Regions from separate parts of the Photobacterium sp. S4TG1 genome, predicted to be linked through region 1. Evidence: predicted binding sites of a transcription regulator. Region 1 holds the regulator's gene; each other region holds the start of a gene.
What was found. The regulator CRP, encoded in region 1, controls carbon source genes, mostly activating them, when cyclic AMP is high. The targets are predictions, from matches to a motif close to TGTGANNNNNNTCACA.
Positions count from the first base shown of each region.

Region 1 (5,686 bases):
CCTACTTTTTCGAGCAATATGCTCATGACGGCAGTGGTAAGTTTCGCCGCTACTTACATACTTTTGATGAAGCAGTACCTTACAATCAAATGCCTGGTACTTTCACCCCTTGGCAACAGCTCGCTGAAAATACTGATGTGCTATTTTATGAAGGATTACATGGCGGTGTGGTTGATGGCGAAACTAATGTTGCTCAGCATGTTGATTTACTGATTGGTATGGTGCCTATTGTTAACCTAGAGTGGATTCAAAAGATTATTCGAGATACTCGAGATCGCGGTCATTCAAGAGAAGCTGTGATGGAATCAATTGTGCGCTCAATGGATGACTATCTTAATTACATCACTCCCCAATTTTCTCGCACCCATATTAATTTTCAGCGTGTTCCAACCGTTGATACATCCAATCCCGTTAGTGCCAAAGGTATTCCAAGTTTAGATGAAAGCTTTGTTGTGATCCGTTTTCGAGGCTTAAAGAATGTTGACTTTCCACATCTCCTAGCGATGATTCAAGGTTCCTTTATGTCACGTCACAACACTCTTGTCGTTCCTGGGGGAAAAATGAGTTTTGCGATGGAGCTGATTATGCGACCGTTGCTTGAACAACTTATTGAAAATGGGAAAATAGCATGAGTAAACACTACAACCAGCGATATTAATAAACGGTTACTAATATCAGCAACCGTCATCGTGGGCGAACTATGCCACAACAATTTCATAGCTGTGACTCATTTCAACACCCTGCCCCAGCATTAAACAAACTGAACAGTATTTTTCAAGCGAGTCAGCCACCACTTTGCTCACTAACTCACTACTTAAATCATGACCAGTAACAATAAAGTGTAAGTTTGCATGAGTGAAAATTCGTGGTGCTTGCTCACGACGCTCAGCAGAAAGATTTACTTCACAAGCCGTGATCTGCTGCTGTAAATCCTGTAAACCACTAACGACATCCACAGAACTACAACCTCCCGTAGCCATCAGTACCAACTCCATTGGGCTTGGGGCTTTTTCACCACCGTTACCATCTAAAACAACACTGTGACCTGAAGCTGATTGGCCAACAAAAGTCATGTTTTCTACCCATTTCACACGTGACTGCATTTTTATATCCTTTAGCTATATTATTTAAAAGTTGAGCTTATTTTTGTTGATAATTCCATCGATGTAAACGTTATTTATTTCGCCTAATGCTAATTGTGTTGCATATTTCTATTGCTAGAATTAGAGAGTAAAACCACTTTGAAACAGCGCTTTTGGTAACTAAGTCACAACGATGTGATCATGTGCACACTTATCTCTCATAAATGAGCGGGTCATCGAGATCAATATCAAGAAAAAGCCCCAAAAAAAGGATACACTCTAAACCAGTTTAAGTTAGCTCGCAGCCCATCAGCTGAGTGAATAAACCCTGCCAACACACAGTTTTGTCGAGTTATCTTTACAGAACATATTGTTGGGCAACATATGCAGAGGAAGTTAGTAATATGGTTCCAGGTAAACCGCAAACAGATCCAACTTTAGAGTGGTTTCTTTCCCATTGTCACATTCACAAATATCCATCAAAGAGCACGTTAATTCACGCAGGTGAAAAAGCAGAAACTTTGTACTACATCGTGAAGGGTTCTGTTGCTGTATTAATCAAGGATGAAGAAGGTAAGGAAATGATTCTTTCTTACCTAAACCAGGGCGACTTTATTGGTGAACTCGGCTTGTTCGAAGAAGACCAAGAACGTACAGCTTGGGTTCGCGCAAAAAGCCCTTGTGAAGTTGCAGAAATTTCATTTAAAAAATTCCGTCAATTAATTCAAGTTAACCCAGATATTCTAATGCGTTTATCTGCTCAAATGGCATGTCGTCTACAAGTGACAAGTCAAAAAGTTGGTGATCTTGCATTCCTTGATGTTACAGGTCGTATTGCACAGACATTATTGAATCTTGCAAAACAACCGGATGCAATGACACACCCTGATGGCATGCAAATTAAGATCACTCGTCAAGAAATTGGTCAGATCGTAGGTTGTTCTCGTGAAACAGTCGGCCGTATTCTTAAAATGCTAGAAGAGCAAAATCTTATTTCTGCTCATGGTAAAACTATTGTGGTTTACGGCACACGCTAATTATTATAGCGATACCGTGATCACCGATGAAACCGCAGCTTATACCTGCGGTTTTTTTTTTCTCTGCATTTCCAAAATTACCTCCATAAAACAATCATTGGCAGCGTCAGTATTACTGTTAAAATTTAATTTGTAATAACACCCATTTGTGTTACATTTTGCTCACAAACGGATATTAAATCAATGATGGCCAATATGGATATTGAACGCTTTTCTGCGAATAGTTTCACCACGGTACCTGGCGTATTAACCACTCAACCCACGACGATTGAAATGACAGGGTTTAGTGATAGCCGCTGTTATCTCGAACAACAAACAGGGTTACGTCGCTGCCCTGCAGATGAATCAGGTGTTTGGGCTTCACCATTAGATAACTAGCCTTATGACAGTGCTTATATGCTAAGCACTGTATTATGTTAATTTGCCTATCGACGGTCTTTACGGCAAATACAACGGCACATCGAAATATACTAGCGATCCGTACTTTCAAATATTTTATTTGCAGAATCAACAACAAACCCTTCATATAATTCGCCATTCGCTTGAGGATAGCGTTTAGCAAATTCATAAAAACCACCTGGGATATTATGAATGCCATCACGAAAGCTGACTCCAACCTTGTCAGCCATAGTTGCTGATTGCTCTAACATAACCTCGGCATTGCCTTTTATCTCACCACCTGCTTGATTAATGACAAATTGATTATGACGCAATAAATGATTGACCTCTTCAAGGTTAGCAAACTGCTCTAACTGATTAATATTGACCGTAAAATGATTCGCACCAAAACCATGGGCCGCAACCCATGCCGCATATTCACTTTCTGCGGCTAAGAACTGGTAGGTTGCAAAATCAAGTTGCCACGGACGCCCTCTATAAACAAAATCAGACTGATGAAAATAATCATCACCCACCTGATCAAGCAATGCCCGTATTGCACGCTGCAATTCAGCGGAGCACCCAGCTAGTTGTAATTCGCTAATAAAGACCTTTGGTAATAAAGGATTGGCATGGATAAATGATTCGGCATACAGTTTTTTAGCACTAAAATGATATTTTGCCTGCGGTTGGTATCCTAAAGCAATAAATGGCGCAGCAAGCACTGCTAATCCACACTTAGGTATTCCAAAACTGCGCAATGCAATATGATCATTGAGTAACGTCGTGTCCTCAGTTAACAACTGCTGTATCTGTACCGCGGAGGGGCATAATCGTTGACTATAATCGTGCCATAAACCATCAAAAAGTTGTGTTATAGATTCCATAATCAGCCTGCTTATTGAAAGCATTATTACTTACTAAACCTTAGTTCAAGCTCACTCCTGGCGCTAATTGGGACGGTAATTGTAATTGTTCCCCTTCAACTGATGCCATTGGATAGGCACAATAATCCGCTGCATAATAAGCACTTGGACGCAAGTTACCTGAAGCACCTGGGCCACCAAAAGGCGCATCGCCACTCGCCCCCGTTAATGGTCGATTTCGATTTACAATCCCTGCACGAATATGATCAATAAAATACTGCCATTGCTGCTCATCGGTTGAAATTAATCCTGCAGCTAAGCCATAGCGCGTTTGATTAGCACTTACCACCGCTTGAGTAAAATCAGTATAACGACAGACCTGCAATAACGGCCCAAAATATTCTTCATCTGCAAGCTCACTGATCGCACTAACATCGATAATCGCCGGTGTTACAATTGCACCGTGCCCACGGGTTGCCGTTAATAAAGCAATTCCACCAGCGGCAAATAATTGCTGCTGATGTGCCATAATTTGATCCGCTGCAACGGAAGAAATTAATGGTCCCATAAACGGTGCCGGTATTGCTAATGGATCACCGACCTGCAATTGTGAAGCAACAACAACTAACCGCGCTAATATTGCATCGCCAGCTTTTCCAGTAGCGATATATAACCGCCGAGCACACGTACAACGCTGCCCTGCACTTAAAAAAGCGGATTGAATAATGGCATATACTGCCGCCTCAATGTCGCCATACTCTTGACCTACTACCAATGGATTATTGCCTCCCATCTCCAAGGCCAACATGGTTTGCGGCTGCCCTGCAAATTGTTGGTGCAGTAAATGTCCGGTGTATGCACTTCCTGTAAATAATACGCCTGCGACTCCTGTTGCCATCGATAATGCGGCTCCTGTTGCACGCCCACCTTGCACTAAATTTAGAACACCATCAGTAATACCGGCTTGCTGCCACAACTCACACATTCGCTGAGCGGTATTAGGCGTCAGCTCTGAGGGCTTAAATACCACGGTATTACCCGCTAATAGCGCTGGAATAATATGGCCATTCGGTAAATGTGCGGGAAAGTTATATGGCCCAAAGACTGCCATTACGCCCAACGGGCGATGGCGCACAATCATCGTTGTATCGGCCTGTTGACGCTGACGAGTGCCCGTTCGTTCATGATAAGCTTGGGTTGATAACTCGACCTTAGCAATCATAGCTGCAACTTCAGTAGTACTTTCCCACAGTGGCTTACCTGTTTCTGACGCAATAATCTGTGCCAATTGAGATTGATGCTTATGCAGTAATTGAGCAAAGCGTTCAATAACGGCTAAGCGCTCACTAAAGGCCGTGTTACGCCAACTTAAAAACGCTGTATTTGCCACAGCAACCGCATTCTCAACCTGCTCTTCACTCGCCGCATTACCCTGCCAAACTACATCGCCGTTGTAAGGATTACAGGATTGAAATTGCTCACCGTCACCCGTTAACCAATGATTATTTATCCATATACTCATTCGTCTCTCCTTTTATGGTTGAGCTATTAATCTTACCTCATCACCCATTCCAACATTTAGTGCAGCAGCAACCTCAACCGTCATCAGTGCTTGTCCTTGTGCATTAATGGCAATAGCGGCAGCTACGGCTCGAAAGCCCGCTAATTGCCCATTTGAAATAAGGTAATGTTGATGGCTACTATGTTCGCCAATATCCACTTGATACCGCTGCGAATGGCGCACAGTTTCAATATTACGAACGTCACATTCAACACTAGGGCCGGCATCAAAAATATCGACATAACCACGACAACAAAATCCTTCTTGCTCTAATAGCTGTAATGCAGGGCGAGTGTTTTCATGCACCTGTCCAATCACAGCTTGCGCTTCTTTACTTAGCAAGTTGACGTAAATGGGCAATTTAGGCATTAAATCGGCAATAAAACCTTTGCGGCCAATACCCGTTAGATAATCAGCATAAGTAAAATCAATCGAAAAGAAATGCTCTTTAAGCCATTGCCAAAAAGGAGAGTTACCCAGCTCATCCGAGACGCCGCGCATTTCAGCAAAGGCCACCTCGGCAAATCGCTGCCGATGATCAGCCATCAACAAAAAACGTGATTTCGATAACAAGCGGCCGTTAATACCTTGACGCCATTCTGGTAATAAAAATAAGCTACACAGCTCAGTCTCACCTGTATATTGGCTTCCCAAAGTTAACACCTTAACGGTGTTATGGACGCCTAATTGACGCGAAGCATGGGTCACTGTACTTAAATGGTAATTATAGAAAGGCACATCAAGCCCAACCGTTGCTTCAAT
Region 1 is NZ_JAYXUH010000008.1:141,783-147,468, reverse strand. It holds gene VXS03_RS11690 (phosphoribulokinase) at 1-632, shown strand, start outside; gene VXS03_RS11685 (OsmC family protein) at 699-1,103, opposite strand; gene crp (cAMP-activated global transcriptional regulator CRP) at 1,487-2,119, shown strand; gene VXS03_RS11675 (hypothetical protein) at 2,303-2,497, shown strand; gene VXS03_RS11670 (DUF1338 domain-containing protein) at 2,590-3,384, opposite strand; gene astD (succinylglutamate-semialdehyde dehydrogenase) at 3,425-4,885, opposite strand; gene astA (arginine N-succinyltransferase) at 4,898-5,686, opposite strand, start outside.

Region 2 (5,686 bases), on a different contig from region 1:
TCTCTTATCTATCATATTCACTTTTAATGACGACTGACCAGTTGGTCAGTAAATGTTAGGGTATATATCGACCACTGGTCAAGTGTTTTTTAGGCTAGGGGGAACTGGTGGATATTCCCTAGGTGTTTATCAGTCGTTAATTCTGATGATAATAATGCCATAATAATAGTGAGCCAGCACTTCGCCATGGAGCCCAATGCGTTACAATGTCACGTGCTTCTTTTGGGGTTGGTTTTGATGCTAATCCTTTTAGTTTTTGCAAACCTAAAAGGATACCTAAGTCATCGGCAGGCAAAATATCTTGCCGCTCTAAAGCAAACATCAAGTAGATCTCAGCGCTCCAGCGACCAAGGCCTCGCATGTTAATGATTGTTTTGATTGCGCGTTCATTATCAAGGTGTTGCAATCCATCGATATCAAAATTGCCCTCGAGTGCTGCAGCTGCAATACCTTGTGTATATTCAATTTTTCGGTGTGATAATCCAGCATCTCTTAATGCTTGCGTTGAAATTTGAATAAATTGTTCTGGAGTACAAGCTGGCATTAACGCTAAAACTCTATCAGTAATTGTTATTGCCACTTTAGTTGATAGTTGTTGGCTAATGATGGTAAAAAGGAAAGCTTCAAACCCTTTAGGGTAAGTGCGACCATCAGGCAAGCCATATTGGTTAACTGCTTGTGCTATGTCTTGATCGATAAGGCTTAATGCTTCTATTCCTTGGTGTATTAATTTCTTATCCATAATTGCTAATCTCAATCTAAAAATATAAATATTCAAAGGTTATCGTCGAAATTATGATGATTAGATGTTGTTGATACAACTCATCGTTGATATATCTCTATGTGGTTAAGGATAAAGCATATAACAAGGAGTAAACATGCATATGGAAACGCAACACCTTATTCTTCGGCAATGGAAGCCGAGTGACTATCGTGCTTATGCTAAGTTGAACGCAGATCCTCAAGTAATGCGCTATTTTCCTGCAATATTGTCCAATAATGAAAGCGATGCGCAAGCTTCTAGAATAGAAGAACTTATAGCACAACGCGGATGGGGATTTTGGGCGGTGGAACTAAAATCAACCGGGAAGTTTATTGGGTTTGTGGGGCTACATAGTCAAGATGAAACCAGTGGTATTCCTAATGCTCCCTTTATCGAAATAGGTTGGCGATTATCAGCTGAATATTGGGGATCAGGCTATGCGCCTGAAGCGGCAACAAAAGCACTACAGTTTGCTTTTGAGGTTCTTAAAGCTTCATCAGTTTTTGCTTTCACTGCCTTGCAGAATCAGCCTTCGCAACGGGTTATGACTAAAATCGGAATGAAAAATACACAGCAGGATTTTAATCATCCTAAATTGGATCAAGGACATCGGTTAGAGCGACACTGCTTATATACAATCACTCAGCAACAGTGGCTAGCGATTGTTAATCAGCCCGATTAATGAAACTTACACTGTGTTGTGGTAATGAGCGTCGTGATAACAAAGGAAAGAGCCCATGATTTTATACCAATCAACCCGTGATTTATCAGCGTCAGCGCAGATCACATACAACAATATGCGTACCTATTATGAGCATTATGCTGTTAATTGGGAGCAACCAACAATAATAGAGCAAATAGCTGGCTTAGAAAATTGGGATATAGTGTGTGATGGCGAAGTGGTAGGTGCTATTCGATTAGCTGTTGGTGATGACGAATGTTATTTACGCGATCTTCAAATTAGCGATCAATATCAAAATCAAGGTATGGGTGCTCAAGCTATTACGGAGTCTGTTCGATTAGCACGTGAATATGGCGTAAAACAGTTGAGGTTAAGAGTGTTTAAAATCAGTCCGGCTTATCACTTATATACTCGATGTGGTTTTACTATTGCGAGTGAAGATGACCGTTTTTTTAATATGATTCAGAATATTACGTAATAGCCGACGGTATAATAGTTGTTAATCGGCTGTACATCATACAAATGTTAGTATTATAAAATGTGAGGGATTGAGGTGTTAATCCTCAAGCCGACTAAACTTAATGCGAAAGTTCTTATCCTGAGGTTGTTATGAAAGTAATGTTATTGTTGATGTTGTCTATTTTATCTTTTCAAGCATCAGCACAAGAGGCTTATGTTTGTAAAAATGGCACAGCAGAGCGCACTGTTGAAGTCGTTTATAGTCAACCGGGTAACAAAGTACCTTGTGATGTGCAATATATAAAATCGAGCGGCAGCCAAGTGTTATGGAGTGCAAACCATGAGGTCGGTTATTGTGAAAGTAAAGCTCAAGCATTTGCCACCAAACTCGGTACGCTAGGTTGGACTTGCAGCAAAGTAAGCAATGTTGCAGCAGAGCAGCCATTAACTGAATAAGGCTGTGAAATTGCTTAAACGGATTAAAACGCTAACTTTTTAATCCGTTTTATTTTTTAGGTTTATTACTGGTGGTTGTTGATATAACGTCGCTCTCAACACATAGGTTTTCCCTATCAGCTTAATCAGTAAAAACAGCTTTTGTTTTGAGAATGATAGAGATAGATTAAATAACAATAGTTTAGAATTAGATTCGGAAATTCATTATGACAACCATGACAACTCGCTGCCCACATTGTAAAGCCTTAAACCGTTTACCCCTTGATCGTATAAACGATGAAGCGACGTGTGGAACTTGTAAAGAAAAATTACTTGATGGCATGCCAATTGAAGGTACTGCTGATAACTTTGCAAACCTAATTAATGGTGATAAACCTGTTGTTGTCGATTTTTGGGCCCCTTGGTGTAGTCCATGCGTAGGTTTTGCTCCAGTATTTGCTGATGTAGCAACCGAGCGTAATGGTGCAGCTCGTTTCGTTAAAATCGATACAGAAGCGCAACAAGCATTGGCTGGCCAATACCGTATTCGTAGCATTCCAACCATTATGGTCTTTAAAGGTGGTAAAATGGTAGACATGCTCAATGGTGCAATGCCTAAAACTGCCTTTGATCAATGGTTAGATACAGCATTAACTAAATAATTGCCAATGGCGGTATTTGTTAGTGGTATATTGAATTATTAAAGCCTAGTTATATAAAGTAACTGGGCTTTTTTGTGGTTTTTTTTCGATGAAATAGTCGCTAAAAGGAGTATACAGGCTATTATTTATGCGAATTATGTATAAATGTAAAAAAACACTATACTAAATTTTTAATGTGACCAAGATCTCTATATACTCTCGCCTCGGCCAGAACAATTACGTTCAGCCACCTTATTACAAGCTGTCACTAGGATATGTGAACGACCCACGGAGTTGGACCGGCGTTAACTATAGCTTGTTAATTTAGGTGACTTGTATGTTGTACCATTGGACGAACACCCCTTTAGTTATTTACGCATATTGGCGTAATATCCATCTTTTGTTGATCCTTCAGCAAATGTTTTTCCGATGCCACAATACAATCAATACCTACATTATTCGCAACACAATAGGACGAAATAATGCAGTTGTTAATTAGTTTGGCCGGTATTGTCGTACTGGTTTTATTCGCAATTTTACTTTCAGATAACCGCAAAGCTATCAACTGGCGCACAGTGCTGGGTGCTTTAGTACTACAAGCGGGTTTTGCTGCATTGGTATTGTATGTGCCTCTTGGTCAAAAAATGCTTGGTGCAATGAGCCATGGTATTGCTGGCCTATTGAGCTTTGCTGATGTTGGTATTCAGTTCGTTTTCGGTGATTTGTCTAATATTGAAAAAAGCGGTTTTGTGTTTGCGATCCGTGTGTTGCCATTGGTGATCTTCATTAGTGCCTTAATTTCACTGTTGTACTACTTCGGTATTATGCAATGGGTAATTAAAGTGTTGGGTGGTGGTATTCAAAAACTATTGGGAACTAGCCGTGCGGAATCATTAGTAGCAACGGGTAATATCTTCTTATCGCAGGGTGAATCTCCATTATTGGTGCGTCCATTCTTAGCGAAAATGACCCGCTCTGAACTTTTCGTTGTAATGACATGTGGCATGGCATCTGTTGCGGGCTCAGTTTTAGGTGGTTATGCAGGCTTAGGTGTTGATCTTAAATTTTTGATTGCAGCTAGCTTTATGGCTGCGCCTGGTGGTTTGTTAATGGCTAAGATTTTAGTGCCAGAACAACAAGTGCCAGAAGAACAAGTTGAAATCGAAATGGCAACCAGTGAGCACAGTAATGCCATTGATGCATTGGCTGCGGGCGCAATGAACGGTATGAAAGTCTCGGTTGCAATTGGTACGATGTTAATTGCATTTGTGAGTGTTATTGCAATGGCGAATGCTGGCCTTGAGCAAGTGGGTTATGGTCTAGCGAGTTTAACGTCTGCAATTGGCATGGATACAGCGTCACAATGGTTTGCAACAACCCCATTGAGCATGCAGTTGATTCTTGGTTATATCTTTTCACCACTAGCGTTTGTTATTGGCGTGCCAACTCATGAAATGATGGCTGCGGGTACCTTCATTGGTGAAAAACTGATTCTTAATGAATTTGTTGCTTTTATGGATTTTGCATCAGTAAAAGAAACATTATCACAGCATACTCAAGTTATTATTACTTTTGCATTATGTGGCTTTGCTAATATTGGTTCTATTGCGATTCAGATCGGTTCAATTGGTGTTATGGCACCAGAGCGTCGTAGTGATGTTGCTAAATTGGGCTTTAAAGCAGTAATGGCGGCAACGTTAGCAAACTTAATGAGTGCTACGCTAGCGGGTATTTTCGTCACGTTATAATCGAGATGTAACACATTAATCAAGCTAGAAATAGCGTAAGAACAAAGCCGTAGCAATGGTTGTTGCTACGGCTTTGTTATATGTATTGATGGTGTTACTTATCAAATTGCTTAATTAAGACTGAGGTATCAGCGCGATTAAATCCACGTTGTTGTAGCTTTTCATATTCACTATCAACTTGTTTTGCTAAGGGCAATTCCACGTTAAGTTTTTCAGCCGCATCAAAACAGATAGCAAGATCTTTACGCATCCAATCAATAGCAAAGCCAAAATCAAACGAATCAGCCGCCATGGTTTGCGCTCGATTTTCTAATTGCCATGAGCCAGCAGCACCGTGCTTTAATACTTCTGTCATGGTGTGAATATCAAGCCCTGCTGCTTTCGCAAGTGTTACCGCTTCAGATAAGCCCTGTAATACACCTGCGATACATAACTGATTAGCCATTTTTGTTATTTGGCCATAGCCTGTTTCGCCCATTAATGTCGTTGCTTTTGCATATTGTGAAATAGCATGTTTGACTTTATTAAATACCGCTTCATTGCCGCCAACCATAACGGTTAGGCATCCATTAATTGCGCCAGCTTCACCGCCTGAGACGGGGGCATCTAAAAAATCGCAACCAATAGCATGTGCGGCATCGGCAATTTCACGTGCCACATCGGCTGAGGCTGTGGTGTGATCGACTAAAATAGCCCCTGGCTTTGCGGTAACTAAAATACCTTGCTGGCCTTTATAAATTTCGCGTACGTCATTGTCGTTACCGACACAGGTGAAAATAATGTCAGCATCTTTTACGGCATCAGAAGGGGTGAGGGCTGTCGCGCCCTTATATTCTTGAGCCCAAGCTTCAGCTTTTGCTTGAGTTCGATTATAAACGGTTACATGATAACCCGCTTTGGCAAGGTGGCCAGCCATTGAATAGCCCATTGTTCCAAGCCCTAAAAAAGCAACGTTTGC
Region 2 is NZ_JAYXUH010000012.1:7,454-13,139, forward strand. It holds gene VXS03_RS13750 (TetR/AcrR family transcriptional regulator) at 1-15, opposite strand, end outside; gene VXS03_RS13755 (DNA-3-methyladenine glycosylase family protein) at 137-742, opposite strand; gene VXS03_RS13760 (GNAT family N-acetyltransferase) at 879-1,445, shown strand; gene VXS03_RS13765 (GNAT family N-acetyltransferase) at 1,501-1,923, shown strand; gene VXS03_RS13770 (hypothetical protein) at 2,055-2,360, shown strand; gene trxC (thioredoxin TrxC) at 2,567-3,001, shown strand; gene VXS03_RS13780 (NupC/NupG family nucleoside CNT transporter) at 3,463-4,728, shown strand; gene VXS03_RS13785 (NAD(P)-dependent oxidoreductase) at 4,823-5,686, opposite strand, start outside.
Region 2: a site for CRP is predicted at 3,176-3,191, ahead of VXS03_RS13780 (NupC/NupG family nucleoside CNT transporter). Genes of this name have one in related genera too.

Region 3 (5,686 bases), on a different contig from region 1:
AACTGATTAAAGATGGCAAGCTACCCTTTAAAGTTGGCTTACTTAACGCATGGACACAAACGCGTGATTTACCAACACCAACAGGTCAATCATTCCGTAGCTGGTTTAAAAACAGAGATGACAAATAAGGAGCTTCCGCATGTCAGAGCAACGTATTTTTAACCGCGATAGCTTCCTTGATAATATCGCCAAACAACTTGGTCGTGAGCGTATTACAACACCGATAGTACGTCCAAACCTTAAGTATAACTGTCACAAAGACGTCTTTGCCGGTAAAAGCCAAGATGAATTAAAAGCTATTTTAGTGGATTACACTGAAACAACATTAGCCTCTCAGGCAGTGGTTACAACAAAAGATAAGCTGACAGAAACATTACGTAATGTATGTTTCCACTATTGCACTGATGATGGCGAAGGCCTTAATCCTATCGGAGAAACCATCTTTACAGCGGATAATCGTCTATTAGATATAGTAAATCCGAAAGATTTAGCTGAAAAGCAACATGGTGTCTACATCTGGGATCATAGTGCTGGTTATGATGCAAATATTGCAGTTGCAGAGCGAGCTAAAGTCGGCGTAGTATTCGCAGAACAGGCATTAGCTGAATCAGGTACTATGGTACTTTATAGTCAAGCAGCACAAGGTCGAGCCGTTAGTTTGCTCCCTGAAGCCTCTGTTTTCATTGTGCCTAAAAGTAATATCGTTCCTCGTTTAACTCAAGCGACAGAACTTTTACATCAAAAAGCACAGAATGGTGAACGTATTCCATCATGTGTGAATTTTATTTCAGGTCCGAGTTCGACTGCAGATATCGAGCTGATCAAAGTTGTTGGTGTGCATGGGCCCGTCTTTGCCACCTACATCATTATTGATGATATGTAATTTTACTTATCACCAATAGTGATAAACAAACTAGCAGGATGCTAGTGGTTAAGCACTTAAACGGGAATATGAAAAAACGCAGTTATCGGACTGCGTTTTTTTTCGCGTATAATTCAGCTATTAACAGACTATTGGAATATTGACATGCCTGCTATTGATGATCTCGTTCTTTTTACTCAAGTCATTGAGTATGGCTCATTCAGTAAAGTTGCTGAATTAAATAACATCACTAAATCTGTCGTTAGTAAACGCATCAGTAAACTTGAAACCAGCTTAGGGCTACAACTTATTTATCGTACGACCCGTAAGCTAACACTGACAGAGCCAGGCGAAGTGCTCTATCATCGCGCCAAGAGTATCAGCAATATTGCACAAACAGCCTTTGACTCAGTAACCGGTTATAGTGAAGCACTGTCAGGCAAAATTCGCATGTCAGTCCCTACTATTTCAGGAGAACTAGTACTAGCTAATGCTGTCTCTACCTTTTGCCAAAAACACCCTGGTCTAACGGTTGATATGTCGCTAAACAACCACTTTGTTGATCTTGTCGCTGATAATTATGATCTGGTGATCCGTACGGGTTATTTGGAAGATTCTAGCCTTATTGCACGCCATATTTTCAATTCACGTTGGGTAATCTGCGCTTCACCAGCTTACTTTGAGCAACACGGTACACCAGAAACACCCAAGGCACTCAATAGTCATAATTGTTTAGGCTATAACCCACAGAGTTCAGGTCCTTTTGACTGGCAATTTATTCGCCAAAATAAAATCTACACTCATAAAGTCAGTGGTAATTTTTCATCAGATAACGCTGCAGCTTTAAAAAAAGTGACATTAGCTGGTAATGGTATTGCTTACTTACCTACCTGCTTAGTGTATAACGAATTACAGCAAGGCCAATTAGTTGAAGTCTTAGCCTCACATGCGGGAAAAGTCGTCGGAATTTATGCAGTCTATCCCTATACTCGAAAACCTGCCAAACGCATTCAAGCACTTATTGAACATATTCGAGAGAGTTATATGGAAATTAAAGAGCAATTTTAGCCATCAATTAATTTCATCAATAAATGTCCGTCATAAAGAGCTTGCTTTACTAATGCCGCACCAGGCATCGTAGCTTGAGTATAAAAGCGGCTTTCTTGAAGTTCTAGATCGCGATTATAAATAGGCAATGTTTGAGAAATAACACACTCCATAATTGCAGGATATAACACAGATTTTGCGCGATTTAATTCTCCACCAATTAAAATACGTTGAGGATTAAATAAATTCACCATAATCGCTATTGCCTGGCCAAGATGATGCCCAAGATCAATAATAATTTGACGAGCAAGGGAATCACCAGCTACCGCGGCATCACAAAGCGCCTCAATGGTCAAAGTTGAAGCTGTGAGTATTGATGAATGCCCTTCTTGTAAACGGGTAAGAGTTTGCTCTAAAACGGCACTCAAACTTGCTACCGTCTCTAAGCAACCATGATTACCGCAAAAACAACGTTTGCCATAAGGTTTAACTTGAATATGTCCCAACTCACCTATATTACCAGTACGACCTTGCAGCACCGTATCATCTAAAATAATGCCAGCCCCGACTCCATTGTGCACAGACACTAAAATCGAATTTGAAATGCCACGCGAATTCCCAAATAGCTTTTCGGCTAATGCCCATGAACGAGTATCATTACCAACAAATACAGGTAATCCTGTTGCTTGATGAATAATATCGCTTAATGGTAGATCCTTAATAGTATAATGCGGCATTTGTAAAACAATACCATCAGCTGCATTCACTAATCCAGGAAGCGAAATTGCAATGGCTGAAATACGATCAAGTGCACTTACATGATTGGCAAAAAATGTATTAATTTCGAGTAACAACTTTGTAACCACATCATCTTGCTCAACTTGATTAATATTTTGGCGCTCTTCCACTAAAATATCACCACTCAATGAGTGTAAGGCAATCGTCAAATAACCTCGCCCCAATCTAATCGACAAAAATTGCCAACCTTCATTTGCAGGAACAAGTCCTATCGCTGGCCGTCCACGACTTGTAGATTCTTGATATTGTGTTTCTTTTATTAAATGTGCTTCAATTAATTCTCGAGTGATCTTGGTAATACTTGCTGGTGCTAATTGGCTACGTTTAGATAATTCAATCCGCGAAATAGGTCCGTACAGATCAATAAGTTTATATACGCTCCCGGCATTATTTCTTTTTATATGATCAATATGACCTGGCTGAGCGACATACATGTCGATACTCCTAGAGGAAAAACAGCGATAAATATCATTCTATTTTCAATTTTTTTACTTTGCGAAGTAATTGTGAAGTCTCTTGTACTCAGGACGTGACAGCCGTCACGAGGAATCCATAAAGACTTCCGCTTTCGCTTCTGACATAATGATAAATCGGCATTTCGCCGAGTATAAATTCAATTAGTAAATTTAATCTCCTCCGTGCTTTTGCTAAACGTCATTCACAGGTGGCAGCTAGATTACGATATCCAAAAGTAACGATAGAGAAGTATGAGGTTACGCGTGTACAAAATTAATGAAGTCTTCGAAACTATTCAAGGTGAAGGTGTATTCACTGGTGTTCCTGCTATTTTTGTTCGTTTACAAGTTTGCCCTGTAGGTTGCTCATGGTGTGACACTAAACAAACATGGACTGCTGAAGCTGAAGATTTAGTCAATGTTGAACGTATTATGATTAAAACCGAAGACTCTCCACTTTGGACCAAACTTGACGCAAATGGCATCGTTGATCTATTAGTTGAGCAAGGCTACACCGCCAAACATGTGGTGATCACCGGTGGCGAACCGTGTATTTATGATCTACGTCCACTGACAACAGCGCTAGAAAAATCCGGCTTTAATTGCCAAATTGAAACCAGTGGTACTTCAGAGATTTTAACCAGTGATCAAACGTGGGTAACGGTGTCTCCTAAAATCAATATGAAAGCAAAACTACCTGTATTATCGTCAGCGCTAGCACGTGCAAATGAAATCAAACATCCCGTTGGCACTCACAAAGACATTGAACAATTAGACGCTTTGCTAGCCCCAGTAACACTGCGTACTGATGTTACAATAGCACTGCAACCTATCAGTCAAAAACCACGAGCAACAGAACTATGCATTTCAACATGCATCGCGCGTAATTGGCGTTTATCAATTCAAACCCATAAATATTTAGCGATTGCTTAACCCTCAGCATTTTCATCCCATGCCATAATATCAACAAATAACAATGCAATGATAAGAGAGGTTTTGCTTATCATTGCCAAAACGATCATTTCTTGACCAACCTTCTGTATAAATTCCCACTTTCCTTCATCAATTTATCAATCTAATGAGATCAATGCTTGATGCTTGACGTAAGAAAGGTAATATTACTTATACAACGATATCTTTAAGCACGTAATACTTTAATTCCAAAGTGAAGTGCCTAAACGGAGAATAACTTAAACATGACTTACGCGCCTGTAACAGACGTATTAAGCGGTAAACTTGCTGTAGACAGTGAAGTCACTGTTCGCGGTTGGGTTCGCTCACGTCGTGATTCCAAAGCTGGAATTTCTTTCCTTGCCATTTATGACGGCTCTTGTTTCGACCCGATTCAGGCCGTGGTCTCTAATGAGTTAAATAATTACCAGGAAGAAGTTCTTAAATTAACAACTGGTTGCTCTGTTGAAGTCACAGGTACAATTGTTGCCTCTCCTGCTAAAGGTCAAGATTTCGAATTAGCAGCAACAGCCGTTAAAGTTGTTGGCTGGGTAGAAGATGCAGAAACATACCCAATGGCTAAAACACGTCACTCTATTGAGTATTTACGTGAAGTTGCACACCTACGCCCACGTACTAACGTAATTGGCGCGGTTGCACGTGTCCGTAACTGTCTATCTCAAGCGATTCACCGTTTCTACCACGAGCAAGGCTTCATCTGGATGTCAGCACCACTTATCACAGCGTCTGATTGTGAAGGTGCTGGTGAGATGTTCCGTGTGTCTACGCTAGATATGGCAAACTTGCCAATGACAGACAAAGGCGAAGTGGATTTTGACAAAGATTTCTTTGGCAAAGAAACATTCCTAACAGTATCTGGTCAATTAAATGCTGAAACTTATGCTTGTGCCCTAAGTAAAGTATACACATTTGGTCCAACTTTCCGTGCTGAAAACTCAAACACCAGTCGTCACCTAGCTGAATTCTGGATGGTTGAGCCTGAAGTTGCTTTTGCTGATCTAAACGATGTAGCAAAACTAGCTGAAGATATGCTGAAATATGTATTTAAAGCTGTACTTGAAGAGCGCCGTGACGATCTTGAATTCTTTGCTTCTCGCATTGATAAAGACGTTATCACTCGTCTAGAGCAATTTGTAACATCTGATTTTGCACAAGTAGACTACACTGATGCAATCAAGATTCTTCAAGATTCTGGTCGTCAGTTTGAGAACGATGTTGAGTGGGGCATTGATATGTCTTCTGAGCACGAGCGTTTCCTTGCTGAGCAACACTTCAAAGCACCAGTAATTGTGAAGAACTATCCAAAAGACATCAAAGCGTTCTACATGCGTATGAACGAAGATGGCAAAACTGTTGCAGCAATGGATGTACTTGCACCTGGTATTGGTGAGATTATCGGTGGTTCACAACGTGAAGAGCGTTTAGAACAACTTGATGCACGTATGATTGAAATGGGCCTAAATCCTGAAAGCATGGGCTGGTACCGCGACTTACGTCGTTACGGTTCAGTACCACACTCAGGCTTTGGTCTAGGTTTTGAACGTCTAGTCTC
Region 3 is NZ_JAYXUH010000001.1:180,269-185,954, forward strand. It holds gene VXS03_RS00940 (LutB/LldF family L-lactate oxidation iron-sulfur protein) at 1-128, shown strand, start outside; gene VXS03_RS00945 (LutC/YkgG family protein) at 140-883, shown strand; gene VXS03_RS00950 (LysR family transcriptional regulator) at 1,028-1,930, shown strand; gene mlc (sugar metabolism global transcriptional regulator Mlc) at 1,927-3,141, opposite strand; gene queE (7-carboxy-7-deazaguanine synthase QueE) at 3,415-4,095, shown strand; gene asnS (asparagine--tRNA ligase) at 4,359-5,686, shown strand, end outside.
Region 3: a site for CRP is predicted at 3,236-3,251, ahead of mlc (sugar metabolism global transcriptional regulator Mlc). Genes of this name have one in related genera too.